DNA from 4 places in the Kitasatospora sp. NEAU-69 genome. Region 1 is predicted to be linked to each of the others. Evidence: riboswitches for the same ligand, from Rfam matches in the RefSeq annotation. Region 1 holds a riboswitch; each other region holds the start of a gene.
The links. A riboswitch is a leader RNA that binds a small molecule or an ion and turns the genes downstream of it on or off. The one in region 1 is predicted to bind cyclic di-AMP.
Positions count from the first base shown of each region.

Region 2: linked by a shared signal. The riboswitch ahead of AC060L_RS01200 (aggregation-promoting factor C-terminal-like domain-containing protein) and the one ahead of AC060L_RS22410 (transglycosylase family protein) in region 1 are both predicted to bind cyclic di-AMP.
Region 3: linked by a shared signal. The riboswitch ahead of AC060L_RS33790 (transglycosylase family protein) and the one ahead of AC060L_RS22410 (transglycosylase family protein) in region 1 are both predicted to bind cyclic di-AMP.
Region 4: linked by a shared signal. The riboswitch ahead of AC060L_RS26240 (transglycosylase family protein) and the one ahead of AC060L_RS22410 (transglycosylase family protein) in region 1 are both predicted to bind cyclic di-AMP.

Region 1 covers NZ_JBWXUE010000019.1:146,689-151,880, reverse strand. Annotated here, with positions in the region: gene AC060L_RS22425 (DUF2254 domain-containing protein) at 264-1,751, shown strand; gene AC060L_RS22420 (hypothetical protein) at 1,764-2,351, opposite strand; gene AC060L_RS22415 (PPOX class F420-dependent oxidoreductase) at 2,546-2,971, opposite strand; cyclic di-AMP (ydaO/yuaA leader) riboswitch at 3,346-3,517, shown strand; gene AC060L_RS22410 (transglycosylase family protein) at 3,522-4,901, shown strand; gene AC060L_RS22405 (YchJ family protein) at 4,985-5,192, shown strand, end outside.
Region 2 covers NZ_JBWXUE010000001.1:284,388-289,579, forward strand. Annotated here, with positions in the region: gene AC060L_RS01185 (hypothetical protein) at 1-560, opposite strand, end outside; gene AC060L_RS01190 (GNAT family N-acetyltransferase) at 691-1,263, shown strand; gene AC060L_RS01195 (methylated-DNA--[protein]-cysteine S-methyltransferase) at 1,346-1,861, shown strand; gene AC060L_RS01200 (aggregation-promoting factor C-terminal-like domain-containing protein) at 2,059-2,883, opposite strand; cyclic di-AMP (ydaO/yuaA leader) riboswitch at 2,889-3,014, opposite strand; gene AC060L_RS01205 (serine hydrolase domain-containing protein) at 3,351-4,757, opposite strand; gene AC060L_RS01210 (SAM-dependent methyltransferase) at 5,071-5,192, shown strand, end outside.
Region 3 covers NZ_JBWXUE010000045.1:44,362-49,553, reverse strand. Annotated here, with positions in the region: gene AC060L_RS33795 (sirohydrochlorin chelatase family protein) at 192-1,166, shown strand; cyclic di-AMP (ydaO/yuaA leader) riboswitch at 1,798-1,966, shown strand; gene AC060L_RS33790 (transglycosylase family protein) at 1,974-3,161, shown strand; gene AC060L_RS33785 (hypothetical protein) at 3,318-3,518, shown strand; gene AC060L_RS33780 (LacI family DNA-binding transcriptional regulator) at 3,870-4,892, opposite strand; gene AC060L_RS33775 (glycoside hydrolase family 13 protein) at 4,918-5,192, opposite strand, start outside.
Region 4 covers NZ_JBWXUE010000024.1:125,774-130,965, reverse strand. Annotated here, with positions in the region: gene eno (phosphopyruvate hydratase) at 1-981, opposite strand, end outside; gene AC060L_RS26240 (transglycosylase family protein) at 1,251-2,171, opposite strand; cyclic di-AMP (ydaO/yuaA leader) riboswitch at 2,177-2,326, opposite strand; gene AC060L_RS26235 (cytochrome P450 family protein) at 2,607-3,854, opposite strand; gene AC060L_RS26230 (SDR family NAD(P)-dependent oxidoreductase) at 4,003-4,419, shown strand; gene AC060L_RS26225 (nucleoside triphosphate pyrophosphohydrolase) at 4,457-5,192, opposite strand, start outside.

The DNA.
Region 1 (5,192 bases):
GCCGTAGATCGGACCGGGCGTCAGTACTCCACGCGGTGACGGACCCGCACCGCCACCCGTCCGGAGGAGCGCCGCTCACGCGGACGGCGGACGGGCGGTGGCAGGCGCACGGCCGGTGGCGGGCTCCTGACGCAGTGCACGGCGAACCGGTACGCGGCGGGGGTCGATCGGGTCCGATCGGCTAGGCTCGTTCGCTGGTGAGCCGGGAAGCCTGGTCGGCATCGAGTGCAGCGTCGACCATGCCCACGTGCCCTGGAGGCCCGATGCCCCCCGCCACCACCCGCGGTGCCACCACCCGCAACGCCACGTCCAGCAGCCCGGGTCCGACCGGAGAGACCGGCAGCACCGCCAACCCCGCCGCACACAAGGCCCGTTCGGCCACCGGCCCCCGGCCGCCCGGCGGCGCTGCCTGGCGGCGCGAGGCACTGCGCACCAACCTCTGGCTGGTCCCGGCCGCCGAGGCGGTGGCCGCCGTCGCGCTGTTCGGGCTGACCATCGCGGTGGACCGGGCCGCGTACGACGGCAGGATCAGGCTCTCCGACTGGCTGCTGAGCGGGACGGCCGATGCGGCGCGGCAGATCCTGACCACGGTCGCCGCCGCGATCATCACGGTCGTGGGACTCGTCTTCTCGATCACCATCGTCGTACTGACCCTCGCCTCAACCCAGTTCGGCCCCCGCATGCTGCGCAACGTGATCCGCGATCGCGGCACCCAGCTGACGCTCGGCACCTTCGTCGCGAGCTTCCTCTACACCGTCCTGGTGCTGGTCGCGGTGAGTCCCGGTGGGCACGGGGACTTCGTCCCGCACCTGTCGATCACCATCACGCTCGGGCTGACCGCGGTCGACCTCGCCGTCCTGGTCTACTTCATCCACCACATCGCCACGCTGATCCAACTCCCCCAGGTGGTGGCCTCGGTGGCGACCGATCTGGCCGGCGCGATCGAGCAGCAGGGCGGCGGCGACAGCGGTCCGCCACCGGGATACGACTGCGGGCCGGACGCCGCCGAACTGCTGCGGCTGATCGACCGGACCGGCGCGGTGATCCCCACGCCCGAGAGCGGATACCTCCAGTACCTCAAGCACGAGCAGCTGATAGCGCTCGCGGCCGAGGCCGACGCGGTGCTCCATCTCCCCTACCGGCCGGGGCACTTCCTGGTCCGCGGCCGGCCGCTGGCGGTGGTCTGGCCGGCCTCCGCGGCGCCCGCGCTGACCGGCCGGCTGGCCCGGCTGCAGGTCACCGGCCCGTACCGGACGCTCACCCAGGACGTCTCCTTCGGCGTCGACCAGCTGGTGGAGATCGCCATCCGGGCGCTCTCCCCCGCCGTCAACGACACCTTCACGGCGCTGACGTGCATCGACTGGCTGAGCGACTGCCTGTGCCGGATCACGCACGGCTGGCACCCGCGCCGGGTGCACCGCGACCGGGCCGGCCGGATCCGGGTGATCGCCGCGCAGCCCGCCTACGACCGGCTGGTGCAGCGGGCTTTCGAGAAGATCCGGCAGTCCTCGGCCGGCATGCCGGCCGTGATGATCCGCCAACTGGAGTCGCTCTGCCGGGTCCTGGAACAGACCGAGCACCCGGGGCGCCGCCAGGTGCTGCTGGACCAGGGGGCGATGATCTGGCGCGGCTGCGAGGAGTCGGTCTCGGAGCCGGCCGACCGGCGGGACGTCCAGGCGCGGTACGCCGCGCTGCTGGACCTCGGTGAGTCGCTCGACACGTCACTCGCCGAGTCGCTCGACGGGCCGTGACGCCGCGCCCGTTCAGGCCGTGCTGTACCAGTCCCAGTCGAGCCCCAGATCCGGCACCTGGCCCTCGCGCGAGGCGATGGTGATCAGCGGGCGGTCCTTCCACACCTGCGGATCGTTCTCGCGCCGGCAGAGCAGCACCCGGGCGTGGTCGGTGTTCGAGACCAGGACCAGCACCGCCTCCTTGCGCAGCGCCTCGAACACCGCCGGGTCCGGATCGGCGAGCGCCGCACGCAGCCGGGCCCGGTCGTCGAGGCGCAACCGGCCGCGGTCGCCGTAACCGAGCGGGCGGGTCTCGGCGGTGGCTCTGGCCTCGCCCCGGGAGAGCGTCATCATCGCCAGCAGGGTCGGGATCCGGCCCGGGTCGGTGACCCCCTCGCCCTGCGCGGCCCGGTAGACGGCGAGGCCGACCAGGGCGCGAACGGCGTCCAGATCGGCCCCGGCGACCCGGGGATCGTGGGAGGCGGACCAGAGCGTCAGCCCGAGCGCCCAGTGCATGGAGACGTCCAACGCGGCGGCGTTTCCCATCAGCGCGGCGTCGACCTCCCACCACCAGCGCGGATCGCCCTGCGACGCCTCGACCTCCGGTTCCAGTTCGTGCACAGCACACCTCACTCCTGGTGTGCGCACCGCGGTTCCTGTCGTGAGCTGTCGTGGTGCGCAACCCCTATCGTGCTGCGCCGCGCCGTGCGGTGTCCGGCAATCCGGCAAACCCACGATTGCGGGCTGCCGGAAGGGCGTTGACCGGTTTCTCAGGTCAGGCTCAGGACGAGCGCGGCATCAGGCTCGGCTCCGCCTCAGCCGGTCTGACCGTAGAGGCGCTCGACGTGCAGCTTCACGAGCAGCCGGCGGTCACGGACCATCACCGAGCGGAACTCGTCCCAGTTTGGGTGCTCGCCGCGGGCCGCGCGGTAGTGGTCGACGAGCTCCTCGACGGCCGCGTCGTCCGGCGCGGCGGCGACCGCCGTGAGTTCGACGGTGCCCTCGGCCACCGCCCAGGTCCAGAAGTCCTCACTCGTCACGTGCAGGCTCGCGCGCGGGTCGCGGGCGAGGTTCCTGGCCTTCGCGCGGTCGGCGGTGGTGGAGACCCGGATCAGGTCGCGCGCCGGGTCGTAGTGGTAGTTCACGTTGGACAGCTGCGGCCGTCCGTCGTGCTTCAGGGTGGCCAGCACCCCGGCGTTGCGGGCAGCGATGAGATCACGGATCGCGGCGTCGTCCGCCATGGTCCCCTCCAGGTCATGGATGGATCTGTCTGGTCTGTCACCGAACTGCTGTGCGCCTTGAACTGCTGCGCGCCTTGCTCTGTTCCCCCGCTCTGTCGCCACAGTAGCGGGCGGGGCGGGGATCGGCGGGCGGGATCGGGCCGGACGGAACGCGTCTCCCGTGGCCGGTGGCAACCATGCCGACCGGAGGCGGCGGCCGGGACTGGAGACGCCTCCCGCGATCGGAGGTGTCTGCACGGAGGACCGCTGCGCTGCCGTGATTCGCATGTGATGTCGGCGATGCGGGGTTGTTATCAGTGTGATGATCCGTCTAGTCTCCGTGCAGCTCGCTTGTAGCGGGCGCCCGAGCGCGGTACGCCGAATCCTGCCCACCGCGTCTTACGGGACCTCGACCACGACCTCGGGGCAGGAGCGGGGGACCCAGGTTCAGTGCCGACTCCCCTCGGCTAGGGGTGAAGCCGCCCAGCGGAGCGATCCGCGACGGCGGCCGGGCCACCTCCCGGTCCGAACCCGACAGCTCACCTCGAAGGCGTGCGGAGAGGTACGTTCCATGGTCTTTTCCGGTTCCGGCCGCCACCGTCGCCCGTCCCAGGCCGACCGCGCCGTCGCCGCCGCGGGCGTGGCGAGCGTCGGCCTCGCCCTGCCGCTGCTGACCGCCGCGAGCGCACACGCCGCCACGCCCACCACCTGGGACGCGGTCGCGCAGTGCGAGACCGGGGGCAACTGGAGCGCCAACGCGGGCGACGGGTTCTACGGCGGCCTGCGGATCACCCAGCGCACCTGGGACGCGAACGGCGGCGACCAGTACGCCTCCGACGCCGACCACGCGAGCCGGGGCCAGCAGATCACGGTCGCCGAGCGGATCCTGGCCGCCGAGGGGCCGAATGCCTGGGGCAGCTGCGCGACGACGGCGGGGCTGGGCCAGACCGGACCGACGACGCCGTCCCCCGCACCGAGCACTCCCACGCCGGGTACGTCCGCGCCGAGCACCCCCGCGCAGACCCCGCCGACTCAGAGCACTCCGACTCAGAGCGCCCCGACCCAGGGTGCTCCCACCCAGAGCGTCCCGACCCAGAGCAGTGCGGCCCCGAGCGCTCCCACCCAGAGCACGGCCGCGCCGAGCACTCCCACCCAGACGCTGACGAACCAGCCGCAGCAGCCCCAGAGCCAGCCGACGACGCCGCCGGCCACCGCGCCCGGCATCACCACGCCGGCTCAGCCGGCCGCCCCGGCCACGACGCCCACCCAGGCGACCACCCCGGCGGCCCCGGGCCTCCAGCCCCCCAGCGCCGCCACCACCACGCCGGCCAACACCACCACGCCGGGTACCCCCGGCACCCCCTCCGCCGGGCCGAGCACCCCCACCGCCGCACCGACGACGCCCCCGGCCACCACCACGCCGGGTACCCCCGGCACCCCCTCCGCCGGGCCGAGCACCCCCACCGCCGCACCGACGACGCCCCCGGCCACCACCACACCGGCCACGCCCAGCACCACCACGCCGGCGGCGCCCACGACCACCCCCGGCACGAGCGCCGTCCCCACCGCGCCGTCCGCCCCGGCCCCGACGCCCAGCGCGCCGACCACCTCACCGGTCCTCTCGCCGAGCATCATGCTCAACGCGTTCAGCGTGTTCGGTCCGGCGACTACCCCCGCGCCCGCCCCGGCGGTGCCGAGCTACCCGGACGCACCCGTCCCCGCGCCGACCACCGCACCGACCGCACCCGCGGCACCGGCACCGGCACCCGCGACCCCAGCGCCCGCGGCCGGTACGCCCGGCGCCTACACCGTCCAGTCCGGCGACAACCTGTACGACATCGCCAGCGCCCACCACGTCGGCAGCTGGCAGCAGCTGTACCAGGACAACCTCGGCACCGTCGGCCAGAACCCCGACCTGATCCTCCCCGGCCAGCAGCTGCACCTCTCCTGACACCGGGCCACACGCGTCGAGGTCGGTCCTTGCCAGGGCCGGCCTCGACGCCAGCGCATCGGACGATCCGTCACAATGGCCCCATGTCCCGACGCACCAACCGCTCGCCCCGGCCCCGCCCCACCACTTCAGGCTCCGGCCCCGGCCTCGTGCCGACCGCCGCCTGCCCGTGCGGCCTGCCCGCGAACTACGGCGACTGCTGCGGCCGGCTGCACCGCGGCGAGGCTCAGGCAGCGACGCCCGAGCAGCTGATGCGCTCGCGGTTCAGCGCCTTCGCCGTCCAGGACGCGC
Region 2 (5,192 bases), on a different contig from region 1:
GAGACCTGCCACTCGGTCAAGAACTGGCCGAGCGTGAAGTCGGCCTTGACCGGTGACTCGATGTGGATGATCCCCGAGGTGTCGTGGGTGTGCAGCGGGCTGATCTGCTGCGCGCTCTCGTCGATGCCGATCAGGGCGGGGACGGTGACCGGCTTGCCGTCGGCGTAGACGTCCAGGTGGGCGTGGATGTGCTCGACCGTGCCCTCAGCCGAGAGCATCGGCAGCCCGGCGGCGGCGACGGCGGCCGCAGGGTCGGCCGGGGTGTCCCATGGCGGGGTGCCGGTGCGGCCGTCGGCCGTGGTGCGCGGCTGGGCGGGGATCGACGCGCTCGCCGAAGCCGAGGTGGTGGTGCTGCCGGCCTTCGAGCCGCTGCCGCCGCCCGTGGTGGCCACGGCGGCCACCACGCCGCCGACCAGGATCAGGCCCGTGAGGCCGATCGCCGAGCGGATCAGCAGCCGCTGCCGGCGCTCGTCGCGCAGCTGTGCCTGCCGGGCGGCGGCCGCCTTGGCGCGTCGGTCGGCGGGGTTCTGCGGCTGCTTGCCGTTGCTCTGCCTGGCCATCTGGGGATCTCCTGCTCGACGGTTGCGGTGTGCGGTGCGGTTGCTTCGAATTCGAACCTCCCCATTCGACGGTACATGATTGAACGATAAACAAATGATGAAGACAGGTCGCTCGCGCGAGGATGATCAGATGAATCCCGTGATCACTCGACCCGCGCTCGCGGACGCACCCGCGCTGAGCGCCCTGCTGCTGGCCTGCTGGCTGGAGACGTACCCGAACGCCGAGGCGGGGATCACCGAGCAGTGGATCATCGAGCAGCGTGCCGAGCTCGGCACGCCCGCAGGTGTCGCCGGCCATCGTGATGCGGTGGAGCAGGCGCTGAGCCGGCCCGAGCAGGCGTTCTGCCGGGTGGTCCGGGCGGGCGGCGACGGCGCCGGGATGCTCGGTCTCGTCCACGGGCGGCGCGTCGAGGACGGCAGCTGCACGCTCGGCCCGATGTACCTGCTCGCGGCCGCCCAGGGGCACGGCCTCGGCCGCCGTCTGATGAGCGAGTTCCTCGACTGGGCGGGCGACAGCGTGGTCCGCCTCTGGGTGACGGAGTACAACGGGCGCGCCGTCCGGTTCTACGCGGACCACGGCTTCCGGCCCACCGGGGAACGGCTGCTCTGGCGCGATCGGCTGCCCAATATCCGGATGGAGCGCGCCGCCGCAGCGTCATGTCCGAAATCCGCCGGATCCACTGCGCGCGAGGCGGCAGGGTAGACACACGGCACAGTAGTAGGGGTGCCCCGCAACACGAGCAAAGCAGTACGAGCAGAGCAGTATGAGAGAAGAGGTCCCGGCGATGACCAGCACCGTGCACACCACGATCGACAGCCCGCTCGGCGAGCTGCTGCTGGTCGGCGAGCCGTCCGCGACGGCGCCCGGCGGGCTCGCGCTCTGTTCGCTGTCGATGACCGGGCAGAAGGGCGCCGCCGTCGCCCCGGAGCAGCCGGCCGAGCCGGCCGCCTTCGCCGCGATCACCGAGCAGCTGCGCGCTTACTTCGCCGGGGACCTGAAGGACTTCGACGTCGAATTCCGCACCCACGGCACCGAGTTCCAGGAGCGGGTCTGGCACGCGATCGACACCGTCCCGTACGGCAGCACGACCAGCTACGGCAAGCTCGCCGAGCAGATCGGCGCGCCGCGCGCGGCGGTGCGTGCGGTCGGCACCGCGATCGGGGCGAACCCGCTGCTGATCCTGCGCCCCTGCCACCGGGTGATCGGCGCGAACGGTTCGCTCACCGGGTACGCGGGCGGGCTGGAGCGCAAGGAGTACCTGCTGGCCCACGAGGGCGCCCGCCCGGCGACGCTGGCCTAGCGACGCACCGGCCCCCGGGACGCACTGAGGGCCCGGTTCACGCACCGCAACGTGAACCGGGCCCTTCGGTGGTGCTCGTCGGGCGACCCGTCAGCTGTCGGACAAGCAGCTGACAAGCCTCGACGATCAGGCGATTGATCTGGCGATCGAGTGATCAGCGGATCGGTTGATCAGCTGATCGGCTCGAAGTAGCCCGATCAGTACGCCTGGTGCGCCTGCCAGAAGACCCACGCGGCGTTCGGGCTGCCGTAGGTGGTGTTCATGTAGTCCAGCGCCCACTTGATCTGGGTGGCCGGGTTGGTCTGCCAGTCGGAACCGGCCGAGGCCATCTTGTTGCCGGGCAGGGCCTGGGGCAGGCCGTAGGCGCCGGAGCTCGGGTTGGTGGCGGTGACGTTCCAGCCGCTCTCGTGGGTGATGATCTGGTCGAACGAGGCCAGCTGGTCGGCCGGGACGATCGAGGCGGCGAGCGCCTGCAGGCCGGCCGGGGTGTTCGCGACCGGGGCGGCGAGCGCGGTCGTGGTGACCGGGGTGCTCGCGGCGGCGGGAGCGGCCGGGGCGGCCGGAGCCGGCGCGGCGGGAGCCTGCTGGGCCGGGGCCTGGGCGGCGTGGGCCGCGCCACCGAGGGTCAGCTGCTGGCCCGGGAAGATCGAGTCGGGGCCCTTGGTGAGCACGGACTTGTTGATGCTGTAGAGCTTCTGCCAGCCGCCCTGCACGTTGTGCGTGTCGGCGATCTTGGACAGGGTGTCACCGCTGACCACGGTGTAGCCGGCCGGGGCGGCCGGAGCCTGCGGGGCGGCGGCCTGCGGCGCGGCGGCGGCCGGGGCGGCAGCGGGAGCCGCGACCGGGGCGGTGTGGCTCGCGGCGTGGTGCGCCGGGTAGGAGTGGTGGAGCGGCGCGGCGGAGGCGCCGGTCGCGGCGATCACCGGAAGGCCGGCACCGACACCGGCGACCACGGAGGCCGCGATGATGCGCTTGATGGTGCTGCGAGTGGGCAGGCTGATGCGACCGTTGACGGACAGCATGAAGTGCTTTTCCTCTCCCACGCCTGCGAGGTGAGCTGTCGGATTCGGGCTGGAGTTGCCCGGCCGCGCAAAAGAGCGCGGCTTCACCCCAAGCCCCGCCCGGACAGGTCCGGGTAGGGCGACTTACCTGTGGTTCCCCCGCCCCTGCCGTGGTGCTGATGGGTGCACGTGCCCACTCGTTCCGGCGGCAGGACTCGGCGTTCCGGAGAGTGGGGTCCGTCTCGTGTGGAGACGAACGAGTAGGACCGTAAGCGGGACGAAGGTCCTAGCACAAGTCGGTGTGAGCTGTCTCATGTCGGGGCCGTAATGTCCGAAAGATCCACAACAGTGATCCATAACGATTGCGTCCGCATGATCGGACCGGCCGCACCCGCGTGATCGGTGGGCCCGCGCCCGCGTGATCGGCTCACCCGCACCCGCGTGATCGGTGGGCCCGCCCGTCGCCGGGCGGGCCGCCCGATCGATCGTCAGCCCGCGTGCCAGCCCGTCGGATCGACGCCACCGGGCACGTCCGCGGTGGGGTCGTACGGAGTGCGGGTCAGCACGAAGCTGCCGAGGTCCAGGTGGCTGACCGTGCCGTCGGCGCGGCGCACCACGCGCAGCGTCTCGCCCGCGTAGTAGCCGTCCAGTCCGGTCCAGGTGCCGTCCGGCTCGGGCACGAACCGCGAGGTGCGGGCCGGGCCGCCGAGCGCGGTGAGCTCCAGCGCGCGGCCGGCCCGCAGGTGCAGCCCGAGCGCGGAGGGGCCCCAGTACCAGGGACCGGTCAGCGCGAGCAGCTCCGGATCGGCGTCGGTGAACGGGCGCCAGGGCGCGGGGAGCGCGGGCTCGTACTCGGCGGTGATCGCGACCAGGTCCTTGGCGACCGCGCCGATGCCCCGGCCGGCGGTGGTGTTGGCGAGGGTGATGGCGGCCACATCGTCCTGCTCGCTGAACCAGAGCCCGGCGAGGAAGCCGGGCATCGAGCCGCCGTGGCCGACCAGCAGCCGGCCGCCGTCGCGGATCAGCTGCACGCCGAGGCCGTACGAGGAGCCCAGGTCGGCGTCCTCCGGCGCGGCGACGGGCCGGCGCATCTCGGCGAGCGTCTCGGCGGCCAGCACCTTCTCGCCGGAGCCGCCGTCACCACCGGTCGCGTCGGCACTGCCGGCCAGGAAGGCGGCCCAGCGGCAGAGGTCGGCGGCGGTCGACCAGAGCTGACCGGCCGGCGCCATCGCGCCGGTGTCGGTGAGCGGCTCGGGCAGCATCACGTCGGCCCAGGGGTGCACCGCGAAGCCGTCCACGTGCGGGGCCTGCGGCAGCGGCGTGGTGCGGGTCATGCCGAGCGGCTCCAGCACCTCGCGCCGCAGCACCTCGGTCCAGGGCTCGCCGCGCAGCCGCTCGACCAGCGCGCCGAGCAGCGCGTAGCCGGGGTTGGAGTAGTGGAAGCGCTCGCCGGCCGGGTGCCGGAACGGCTGCTCCTCCAGCAGGTCGGAGAGCTCGGGGCGCAGCGTGCCGGCGGTCCGCTCCCACCAGGGGCCCGGGGTCTCGGCTGCCAGTCCGGCGCTGTGGCTGAGCAGTTCGCGGATGCTCGCCCGGCCGGCGGCGGTGCCGGGCAGGTGCTGCTCCAGCGGGTCGGAGAGGTCCAGCAGGCCCTCGTCGCGCAGTTGCAGGACCAGCACGGCGACGAAGGTCTTGGAGATCGAGCCGATGCGGTACTGGACGTCGGCGGTGGGCTCGTGCCCGACGATCATGCTGCGGGCGCCGGTCCACACCGGATGACCGCCGCGGACCACCGCCCCCACCATGGACGGCGCGCGCCCCTCCGACTGGCCGACGGCCAGCCGGTGCAGCAGGGCGCGGCGGGTGGCGGGCAGCAACTCCGGGGGCAGGTGGGGCATCTGATCTCGCAATCGAGACGGGCCGCACGGCGGGAATGCGGCCGGACTGCTTGACTTTACCCGGGGGCACCCGCCGGAGCTCGCCATTAAAGGACGCCAACGCCCGAGCCCCGGTTGCCGTTCGGCCGGGCTGCCCGCGGTTCGCTCGGCCGGGCTGTGCGCTGTCCGTCCAGTGGCGCTGCCCGCTGTTCGTCCGGCCCGGATACCCGCTGGTCAAGTGGAACGATTCGTCCCGCTATGCTGCCCGGGGCCGCCGAGTCGTCGGCCGAGGAGCGAGGGGGAGACGGTGCAGCAGCCCGAGAGCGCACGTGACATGACGGCCCTTCAGGCGGACCGGCCGCATCCCGCCCGGATCTATGACTACTGGCTCGGTGGCAAGGACAACTTCGGCCCCGACCGGGTCGCCGCCGAGAGCGCGATCAGTGCCTCCGCCGA
Region 3 (5,192 bases), on a different contig from region 1:
GCTTTCGGGCGAATTCGCGTCGGCCGTTCCGGGCGGTGGGGCGCCCACCTACTAGACGCGGTGGGAACGGGGGAAGTTGCAACGGAGGAACCGGCTGCGGGCTGACCGTGCGACACGACCCGGACGGGGCGGCTGAGCTGCGAGGGTGCCCGACTTCGGAAGGTGCGCCCGAATGTCCTACGATCTCCGCCATGAGCACTGCAGCCATCCCGGGCGCACCACTGCCCGTCCGCACTCCAGGCTCCCGTGCGCGGGGGCGCCACCGTCGGCCCGAGCGGCCCGAGGTGCCGGCCGGTGCGCCCGCACTGGTGCTCGCCATCCCGGCCGAGGCCTCACCCGAGACGGTCGCCCTGGTCGACGAGATCCTGTCCATGGTCCGCGGCGAGCAGCCCGGCATCCAACTCGCCGCCGGGTGGCTGCCGTCGGCCGCGACCGACGAGGCGCCGCAGGGCGAGGGCGAGGGCGAAGCCGGGGCACCGTCGTTCGGCGCCACGCTGCCGACCGCGGCCGAGCTGATCGCCGGCGCCGTCGGGGCCGGCCTGCCGACCCCGGTGCTGATCCCGCTGCTACCCGGCCCGCACCAGCAGCTGACGGCACTGCAGCAGCTGGCCGCCGAGACCGGCGCACTGCTGACCGATCCGCTCGGTCCGCACCCGCTGCTCGCCGAGGCCGTCCACGTGCGGCTCTCCGAGGCCGGTCTGGCCCGCGCCGACCGCGCCCGGCTGTTCGCCATCACGACGGCGGCCGACGGCGTGGTGCTGACCACCGCCGGTGGCGAGGAGGCCGCCGCCGCGGCCGGGATCACCGGCGTGCTGCTCGCGGCCCGCCTGGCCGTCCCCGTGGTCCCGGCCGCGCTGGACGTGCCCGGTTCGGTCGCCGCCGCCGTCGAGCACCTGCGGGCCACCGGCTCGCAGCGGCCGGCGCTCGCCCCGCTGGTGATCGGCCCCGAGGTGGACCCGGCCCTGCTGGCCGCCGCGGCCGAGGAGACCGGCTGCCCCTCGGCGGACCCGGTCGGCAGCTACTCGACCATAGGGCAGCTGATCGCCTCCGCGTACCTCGTCGCACTGGGCGAGCTGGGCCTGCCGACCGCCGAGCAGATCGAGGCCGAGGCGGTGGCCGCCGCCGAGGCCGCTGAAGCGGCCGCAGCAGCCGAGATGGCCGAGTAACACCGCCTCAGGCGCTCCGCAGCAGCAACCGGGGAGGCTCCCCACCCGCAGTCGGGTGGGGAGCCTTTCCGTGTTTGTGCGTTTGTGCGTTTGTGCTTTGCCGGTTCGCGCTTTGTGCGCTTGTGCATTTCGCGGCCGCACATTCGCTGCTTGTGCTCTTGTGCATCCACGCTTGTGCGTTTGTGCGGCAAACCCGCGAACGGGTCGTCAGAAATGCCAAACCAGAGTGAAACGGACATTCGCCCCATCGTCTTGGCACTTCGGACGGACCGTCGGATCCCGGGTCCCGACCCTTTGGTCGGTCGAATTCATGGACACTCCCCCATCCTCGCGAGCCATGATCGAATTCACTGATCCCGGATGGGGCATCAGGTTTCGCCGGGTCTGACGGGAGGCCAACTCCGGTCGGCGAGGGCTTACTTACCAGGTAAAGATCGTCAACGAAGGGTCCTTGCAGCCGAAGGCCTGTCAGATGATCTCCGCTATTGATCTTGACAATGGCGAAAAGGCCATGTGATGGCCGTCACAGGCATTTGCGAATTCAACTTATCTCTGTCTAACGTGCTCCCCGTTCGTGGTCACACGGACCAAGAGCAACCGGACGCCGAATCCTGCCACCGGTCGCGCTTGCACCGCACAGACGCATCACGGCAGGAGCGGGGGAACCACAGGTAAGCGCTGCGGGCGTCGGTCCTCGGACCGGCACGACGCCTGCGGCTAGGGGTGAAGCCGTGCTCAGCACGGCCGGGCAACTCCAGCCCGAATCCGACAGCTCACCTCGTAGGCGTAGGAGAGGAACGCGTCTTCATGCTGCCCACTACCGGCACGACCCGTCCGTCCCGCAACGCGCGCCGCCTGATCGCGGCCACCGGCCTGGTCGGCCTGGGCCTCAGCCTGCCGTGCATCACCGCCACCACGGCGTCCGCCGCGACGGTCTCCACCTGGGACAAGGTCGCCCAGTGCGAGAGCAGCGGCGACTGGAGCATCAACACCGGCAACGGCTACTACGGCGGCCTGCAGTTCTCCGCGAGCACCTGGGCCGCGTACGGCGGCACCCAGTACGCCGCGCAGGCCAACCAGGCCACCAAGGACCAGCAGATCGCGGTCGCCGAGAAGGTCCTCGCGGACCAGGGCCCCGGCGCCTGGCCCGTCTGCGGCCCGCAGGCCGGCCTGACCCAGGGCGGTGCCGCTCCGGCGATCAACCCGGGCGCCGCGGCGACCAGCACCCCGGCTCCGAGCACGCCGGCTCCGAGCACGCCGGCCGCGAGCGCCCCCGCGCAGGGCAACTCGGCGCAGGGCAGTGGCTCCGGCCACAGCTGGAACGGCCAGGGCGGCTGGGGCAACTGGAACCACGGCTCGCAGGGCAACCAGGACTACACCGTCAAGGCGGGTGACTGGCTGTCCACCATCGCCAGCAGCCACCACGTGGACGGCGGCTGGCAGAAGCTGTACGACCTCAACAAGGCGCAGCTGACCCACGGTCCGGACTCCATCTACCCCGGCCAGCGCCTGCACCTCGGCACCTCGGGCCAGCAGGGCGGCGGCAACGCGCCTGCGGCCGCTGCCACCACCGCCACCACCACGACGAGCGCCCCGGCCGCCACCGCGGCTCCGGCCGCCGCTGTCGCGCCGAGCGGCGCGATGGCCACCGCGGTCGCGTTCGCCGAGTCCAAGGTCGGCCAGGCGTACGTCTACGGCGGCACCGGCAACGGCGGCTGGGACTGCTCCGGCCTGACCCAGGCCGCGATGGCCGCGGCGGGCATCTCCATCCCGCGCGTCGCCGCCGACCAGGCCGCCGCCGCCACCCCGGTGTCGATGAACAGCCTGCAGCCGGGCGACCTGCTGTTCTGGTCGAACGACGGCAGCACGGCGGGCGTTTACCACGTCGCGATCTACGTGGGCAACGGCAGCTTCGTCGAGGCCGCCAACCCGAGCGCGGGCGTGAAGTACGAGACCATCGCGAACTACGCCCCGAGCTTCGCCGGCCGGGTCTGATCGTCGGTCGGTCGTAGCGCTCGGCGCTTGGCACTTGGCACTTGGCACTTGCGCGACTGTGGGCCTGTGGGCCGCTTCCCTTTGGGGGAGCGGCCCACGGGCGTTCCCGGTGTGCGGCATGCTGGGGGTCCGCCACCGATCAGGAGGGGACCCCGCATGGCCAAGGTGACCGTCACGCTGGATGCCAATCTCGCCATCGACGCGATGCTGCTCAGCGGCACCAAGAACCCGCAGGACGCGGTCGAGCTGATCGTCCGCGACTACCTGGCCCGCGGTCAGCGGACCGAAGCGCGCACGGGCGAGGCCCACACCGCACTCGACCGCCCCCACACGGACCGCCCGGCAGCCGAGGGCTGAGGGCTGAGGGCTGAGGGCTGAGGGCCGGACAGCCCTGGGCCGGGCCCGGCCCAGGCTTGCCCGGCTGAGCGCGAGCCCCGATGGGCAACCCGATGGGCAACCCGATGGGCAACCCGATGGGCAACCCGATGGGCAACCCGATGGGCATGCCTGAGCCCCGGCCACCAGAGGTGGCCGGGGCTCAGGCATGCCCATCGGGTGCAGGGCGAGCGTTACGGGGTGGGGATGGAGAGGGGATTGCCAGCGCTCGCGCGGTGTCAGCGGTGGGGCCGGGATCGCGTGGCCGGCGCAGCGCCACCACGCTGGCGCGGTGTCAGCGTGGTGGGCGGGGATGGCGCTGCCGGCGGGGGTTCAGCGGTGGGGGCGGGCTCCGGTGGAGCCGCGCATGACCAGTTCCGGTTGGAACATGAACTCCGCCCGCTGGGCCGCGCCGCCGCCGACCTCCTCCAGGAGGGCGTCCACGGCGGCGGTGGCCATGGCCTCGACGGGCTGGCGGATCGTGGTGAGCGGCGGCTCGGTGAAGGCGATCAGCGGGGAGTCGTCGAAGCCGACCACCGAGATGTCCCCGGGCACGGTCAGCCCGCGCTGGCGCACCGCGCGGATCGCGCCGAGTGCCATCATGTCGCTGCCGCAGACGATCGCCGTGCAGCCGCGGTCCAGCAGCGCGCCGGCCGCCGAGTGGCCGCCCTCGACGCTGAACAGCGTGTGGTGCACCAGCTGCTCGGCCTCCTCGGCCGTCTTGCCGAGCACCGCCTGCAGCGCCGCGGTGAAGCCCTCGATCTTGCGCAGCACCGGCACGTACCGGCGCTGGCCGACGGCCAGGCCGATCTGCTCGTGGCCGAGCTCGGCCAGGTGCTGCACGGCCATCCACATCGCCGCCCGGTCGTCGGGCGAGATGAACGGCGCGGCGATCCGCTCGCTGTAGCCGTTGATCAGCACGAACGGCACCTGGCGTCCGGTCAGCTTGGCGTACCGGTCGTGGTCGGCGGTGGAGTCGGCGTGCAGGCCGGAGACGAAGACGATGCCCGCCACCCCCCGCTCGACCAGCATCTCGACCAGTTCGTCCTCGGTCGACCCGCCCGGCGTCTGGGTGCAGAGCACCGGCGTGTAGCCGTGCCGGCTGAGCACCTGCTCGATCACCTGGGCCAGCGCGGGGAAGATCGGGTTGCTCAGCTCCGGCGTGATCAGCCCGATCAGGCCGGCGCTGCGCTGACGCAACCTGGTCGGCCGCTCGTACCCGAGCACGTCGAGCGCGGCCAGCACCGTCTGGCGGGTCGTCGCGGAGACACCCGCCTTGCCGTTGAGGACGCGGCTGACGGTGGCCTCGCTGACCCCCGCCTGCGCCGCGATGTCCGAGAGTCGCGCCGTAGTCACGAGGCCAGAGCCTATTGCACCCACCTCAGACCGCCCACCAACTGGTGCTGTCCGGTGCCAGCACCGTCTCGCCGTCCACCACCACGGTCTCGGCGGAGGAGAGCAGCAGCCGGCCCGGGGCGGCGTAACGGACCGGCGAGCCGGTCGTGTTGGCGAGGCAGACAACCGCCTGCCCGTCGGCCTCGCGGCGCAGCGCCAGCACGCCCTCGGGCGCGGGCAGCCACTGGACCCCGGTGCCGGCACCGAGCCCGGCGTGCGCGCGGCGCAGCGAGAGCGCGCTGCGGTAGAGCTCCAGCGTGG
Region 4 (5,192 bases), on a different contig from region 1:
GCCGGTCTCGATGCCCTTGCGCAGGCGCTCCGGGTTGGTCACGAACAGGTCGTCACCGACGATCTGGACCTTGTCACCGAGCTTGTCGGTCATGGTCTTCCAGCCGTCCCAGTCCGACTCGTCCAGCGGGTCCTCGATCGAGACCAGCGGGTAGTTGGCGACCAGGTCGGAGTAGTAGTCGATCAGCTCGCCGGCCGAGAGCGGCTTGCCCTCGAACTGGTAGGCGCCGTCCTTGTAGAACTCGGAGGAGGCGACGTCCAGCGCGAGCGCGATGTCCTTGCCGGGCACGTAGCCGGCCAGCTTGATCGCCTCGGTGATCAGGTCCAGCGCCTCGCGGTTGGAGTCGAGGTTCGGCGCGAAGCCGCCCTCGTCGCCCAGACCGGTGGAGAGGCCGCGCTCCTTCAGCACGCCCTTGAGCGTGTGGTAGACCTCGGCACCCCAGCGCAGCGCCTCGGAGAAGGACTCCGCGCCGATCGGGGCGATCATGAACTCCTGGATGTCAACGTTGGAGTCCGCGTGCGAACCGCCGTTGAGGATGTTCATCATCGGAACGGGCAGCACGTGCGCGTTCGGGCCACCGAGGTAGCGGAACAGCGGCAGGTCGCTGGCCTCGGAGGCGGCGTGCGCGACGGCCAGCGAGACGCCGAGGATCGCGTTGGCGCCCAGCGAGGACTTGTCCGGGGTGGCGTCCAGGTCGAGCATCGCCTGGTCGATCAGCCGCTGCTCGGTCGCGTCGTAGCCGACCAGCTCCGGGCCGATCTGCTCGATCACGGCGAGGACGGCCTTCTCGACGCCCTTGCCGCCGTAGCGGTTCTTGTCACCGTCGCGCAGCTCCAGCGCCTCGAAGGCACCGGTGGAGGCACCGGACGGCACGGCGGCACGGCCGGTGCTGCCGTCGTCGAGGCCGACCTCGACCTCGACCGTGGGGTTGCCGCGGGAGTCGAGGATCTCGCGGGCGACGACGACATCAATGGACGGCACGAGGCATCTCCTATGCGGAAGCGGTCCTTGTGGACAGCGGTCCTGGGACGAGGAACGGAGTCGTTACGACCAGAGCCTAACCGCACCGGCCGGTCGGACCACTCGGGCCCGGCTGCCGTCTCACCGTGTGGCTCGACTACCTGCCGGTAGTTCACCTGAATGCCCGTGCGGGGCCACCTGGGGCGACCCCGCACGAACTGGCTTTCCGGGCGCGCCCGGTGGACCCGGCCCGACGACCCGACGGCCCGGCAGAGCGCGCTGCCACGGCGTCAGCCGAGGTGCAGCACCTGGCCCGGGACGATCAGGTTCGGGTCGCCGCCGACGGTCGAGTGGTTGGCCTGGTACAGCTCCTGCCAGCCGCCGGTGAAGTGCTGGGACTGGGCGATGTGCGAGAGCGTGTCGCCGGCCTGGACGGTGTAGTCGTGGCCGGTGGCGCTCGGCGCGGCGGCGGGCGCCTGGGGCTGCTGCGCCGGGGCCTGCTGGACCGGGTGCGCCGGAGCCTGCTGGACCGGAGCGGCCGCAGGGGCCTGCGCCGGGGCGGCGGCGAACTGGTTGTACACGCTCTGGTGGCTGGTCCAGTACCAGCCACCGTCCTTCTGGTACCAGAAGACCTTGCTGTCGCCGTCCCAGCCGGCCTTGCCGGGGAAGCTCGGCGCAGCGGACTGCGGGGCGGCGGGCTGCGTCTGCGGCTGCGTCCGCTGCGACTGGACGGTCGGCTGCGTGGACGGCTGCGCCGGGGCCTGCGGCTGACTCCTGGTCTGGGCCTGCGGCTGGGCGGCCGGCGTGCTGGTGTCGATGGCCGGGGCACCGCCGCCGCGGGTCAGGCCCGCCTCGCCCGAGCAGACCGGCCAGGCGCCCGGGCCCTGATCGGCCAGCACCTTCTCGGCGACGGAGATCTGCTGCGCCCGGGTGGCCTGGTTGGCCTGCGGGGCGTACTGGGTGCCGCCGTACGCAGCCCAGGTCGAGGAGGTGAACTGCAGCCCGCCGTAGAACCCGTTGCCGGTGTTGATGCTCCAGTTGCCGGTGCTCTCGCAGTCGGCGACCTTGTCCCAGGTCGAGGCGGGGGCGGCGTGCGCGCCGGTGGCGGTGAGCAGCGGCAGGGCCAGGCCCACTCCGGCCACGCCGGCGACGGCGATGGCCTTCTCGGCCTGGGTGCGACGACGGTGACGACCGTTACCGGTGAACAGCATGAAGGTGTCCCTCTCCGCACGCCTGCGAGGTGAGCTGTCGGGTTCGGACCGGGAGGTGGCCCGGCCGCCGGAGGGCGGCTTCACCCCTAGCCGTGGGGAACGGCAGAAAATCCTGGGTCCCCCGCCCCTGCCCAAGGGTTGGTCGGTGTCCCGACGACGCGGAGGGCAGGACTCGGCGTACCGCGCGCGGGGTTCGCAGCTGCGAACTCCAGGGAGGGTAGGCAGATTGCCTGACCAATCACAAGCTCATATCGCATACATCACACGAGAATTACAGACGGTCGTGGATCGCCTACCAACAGATCAGGTTTGTCCGGGTTGATGCCCATTCAAACCGCCCTCACCTGCGGTGATTCGACACGCCGTCGGATGGTCGAACGGTGATCCGGAATCAGTTCCTCCGCGGTTTCCGCCACGCAATGTGCGGACGCTTCGTCAGCCCTCCGGCGTGAAGCCGACCGGGAGTTCCCGCAGGCCACGCATGATCAGACCGCCGCGCCAGCGCAAGTCGGCGGGCTCGGCCGCCAGCTGGAGATCCGGCAGCCGGGTCAGCAGGGTGGCGATCGCGCGCTGGCCCTCCAACCTGGCCAGCGGGGCGCCGATGCAGTAGTGGATGCCGTGCCCGAAGCCGAGGTGCGGGTTGTCCTGCCGGGCCAGGTCGAGGGTGTTCTCCGCGGCGAACCGGTCCGGGTCGCGGTCGGCCGCCGCGAGCACCACCAACACCGGGTCGCCGACCGGGATCCGGACGCCGCCGATGGACAGCGGCGCGGTCGCGAACCGCCAGGTGGCGAGCTCCACCGGACCGTCGTAGCGCAGCAGTTCCTCCACCCCGGTGGCCAACAGGCCGCTCTCGCCGCGGCGCAGCGAGTCCTGGAGCAGCTCACGCTGGCCGGGGTTGCGCAGCAGCGCGTACATGCCGTTGCCGATCAGGTTGACCGTGGTCTCGAAACCCGCGAAGAGAAGGATGAACGCCATCGCGGCGGCCTCGTTCTCGCTGAGGTGCTCGCCGTGGTCGCTGGCCCGGATCAGACCCGAGATCAGGTCGTCGCCCGGATCGGCCCGCTTGCGGTGGATCAGCTCCGCGAGGTACGTCCGCATCCGCTTGACCGCGCGGGCCACACCGCCGCGCGGGCCCCCGCCGTGTCGGATCATCATCCCGGCCCAGTCCCGGAAGTCGTCCTGGTCCTCCGGTGGCACGCCGAGCAGGTCACAGATCGCGTAGATCGGCAGCGGGAACGCGAACTCGTGGATCAGGTCGGCCGTGCCGCGCGCCGCGAAGGAGTCGATCAGCCGGTCGGTGAGCTGCTGCACCCGGGGCTCGAACTCGGCGACCCGGCGCGGCGTGAACGCCTTGGAGACCAGCCGGCGCAGCCGGGTATGGTCCGGCGGGTCGATGTTCAGCAGGTGCGTCATCAGGTCCGCCTGCCGCTCCCCCGGGATGCCGACCCGCCCGGTGCGGTGCGCCTGCTCGCTGTGGTGCGCCGGGTTCTTGGAGAGCCGGCTGTCGGCGAGCGCCTGCCGGGCGTCGGCGTAGCGGGTCACCAGCCACGCCTCGACGCCGCTCGGCAGGGTCGTCCGGTGCACGGGGGCGTACTCGCGCAGCCAGGCGTACGCCGGGTAGGGGTCGGCTGCGAAGTCCCAGGTGAACAGGGGCGGCATGGGGGTATCGGGCTGGTCCGGCATGGCTCGACGTTATCCCCTGCGAGGAGGAGTGAGTCTGGTCACCTGGCGGGTAATCCCTGTTGCGGAGGGTCAGGAGGCGCCTACGATCCTCCGATACGCCAAAGGCGGGCGGGACAGTGCGGTGTCGCCCCCAAGGGAGGAGCAGGCCATGCGAGTAGCCGGGGCAGTGGTGGTCATCGCGGTACTCAGCGGCGGCGACGGGGCCGGACCGGCCCACCGGTTCGCCGCCGCGGGAGCCGCGGGTCTGCTGATCGCCGACCCGCACCCGGGGGCCGCCGAGGACCTGGCCGCCGAGCTGGACAAGCCCGGCTGCCCGGTGATCGGCGTCAGCTCCGACATCCACCTCCCCAGCGACATCGCCGCCCTGGTCTCCACCGCCGAGAAGCACCTCGGCGCGATCGACCTGTTCTGCGTGGCCGGCCCGGACGGCGAGCGCATCGTGGCGCTGGCCGAGCTGCCCGGCCACCTCGACCGGCTCGCCGAGCTGCTCGACCCGCTGGGCGAGGCGATCGGCGAGGTCGTCCCGCCGCAGCGCCGGGTCATCACCGCCGAACTCGCCGGCTGAGCCCGCTCGCCCTCCCCCGCCCCGCCCCTCGCCCGACTCAGTCGCTCGTGAGCCCCTCGGCTGCCCGGACCGCGTCCCGGTAGCCGCGGGCCGCCGCGCGCAGCGCCGCGTCCGGGTCCACCCCGGCGTCGTGCGCGCGCTGGACCACGGCGAGCAGCAGCGCGCCCGCCGACTCCTCGGTCAGCTCGGCGGGCAGCGCGTACGGCGCGTCCGGCACGGCGGCGAGCTCCGGCTGCCGGTCCCGGGCCCGCCGCACCCGGGAGACCAGCTTCGCCGCGTAGGCCAGCGCCGGCAGCCCGGCCGGCACGCCGTCCAGCACCGACTCGCGGTCCTGCTTCTCGGCCGCCTTCAGCGCCTCCCAGTTCGCCTCCACCTGCTCGGTGGTGTCCGCGTCGCTGTCGCCGAAGACGTGCGGGTGGCGGTACATCAGCTTCTCGACGATGTCCCCGGCCACCTCGTCGATGGAGAACGGGTCCTCGGCATCCTCCTCGGCGATCCGGGAGTGGAAGAAGACCTGGAGCAGCACGTCCCCGAGTTCCTCGCGCAGCGTCTGCCGGTCGCCCTCCTCGATCGCCTCGACCAGCTCGTACGCCTCCTCGACCAGGTACTTCACCAGCGAGGCGTGCGTCTGCTCGGCGTCCCACGGGCAGCCGCCGGGCGAGCGCAGCCGATCCATCACCGTGACCAGGTCGAGCAGCCGGGCGCCGGGCAGGTCGTACGAGCCGGGCAGCAGCTCGATCTCCGGCACGCTGCCGGCCTGCTCGACCGCGATC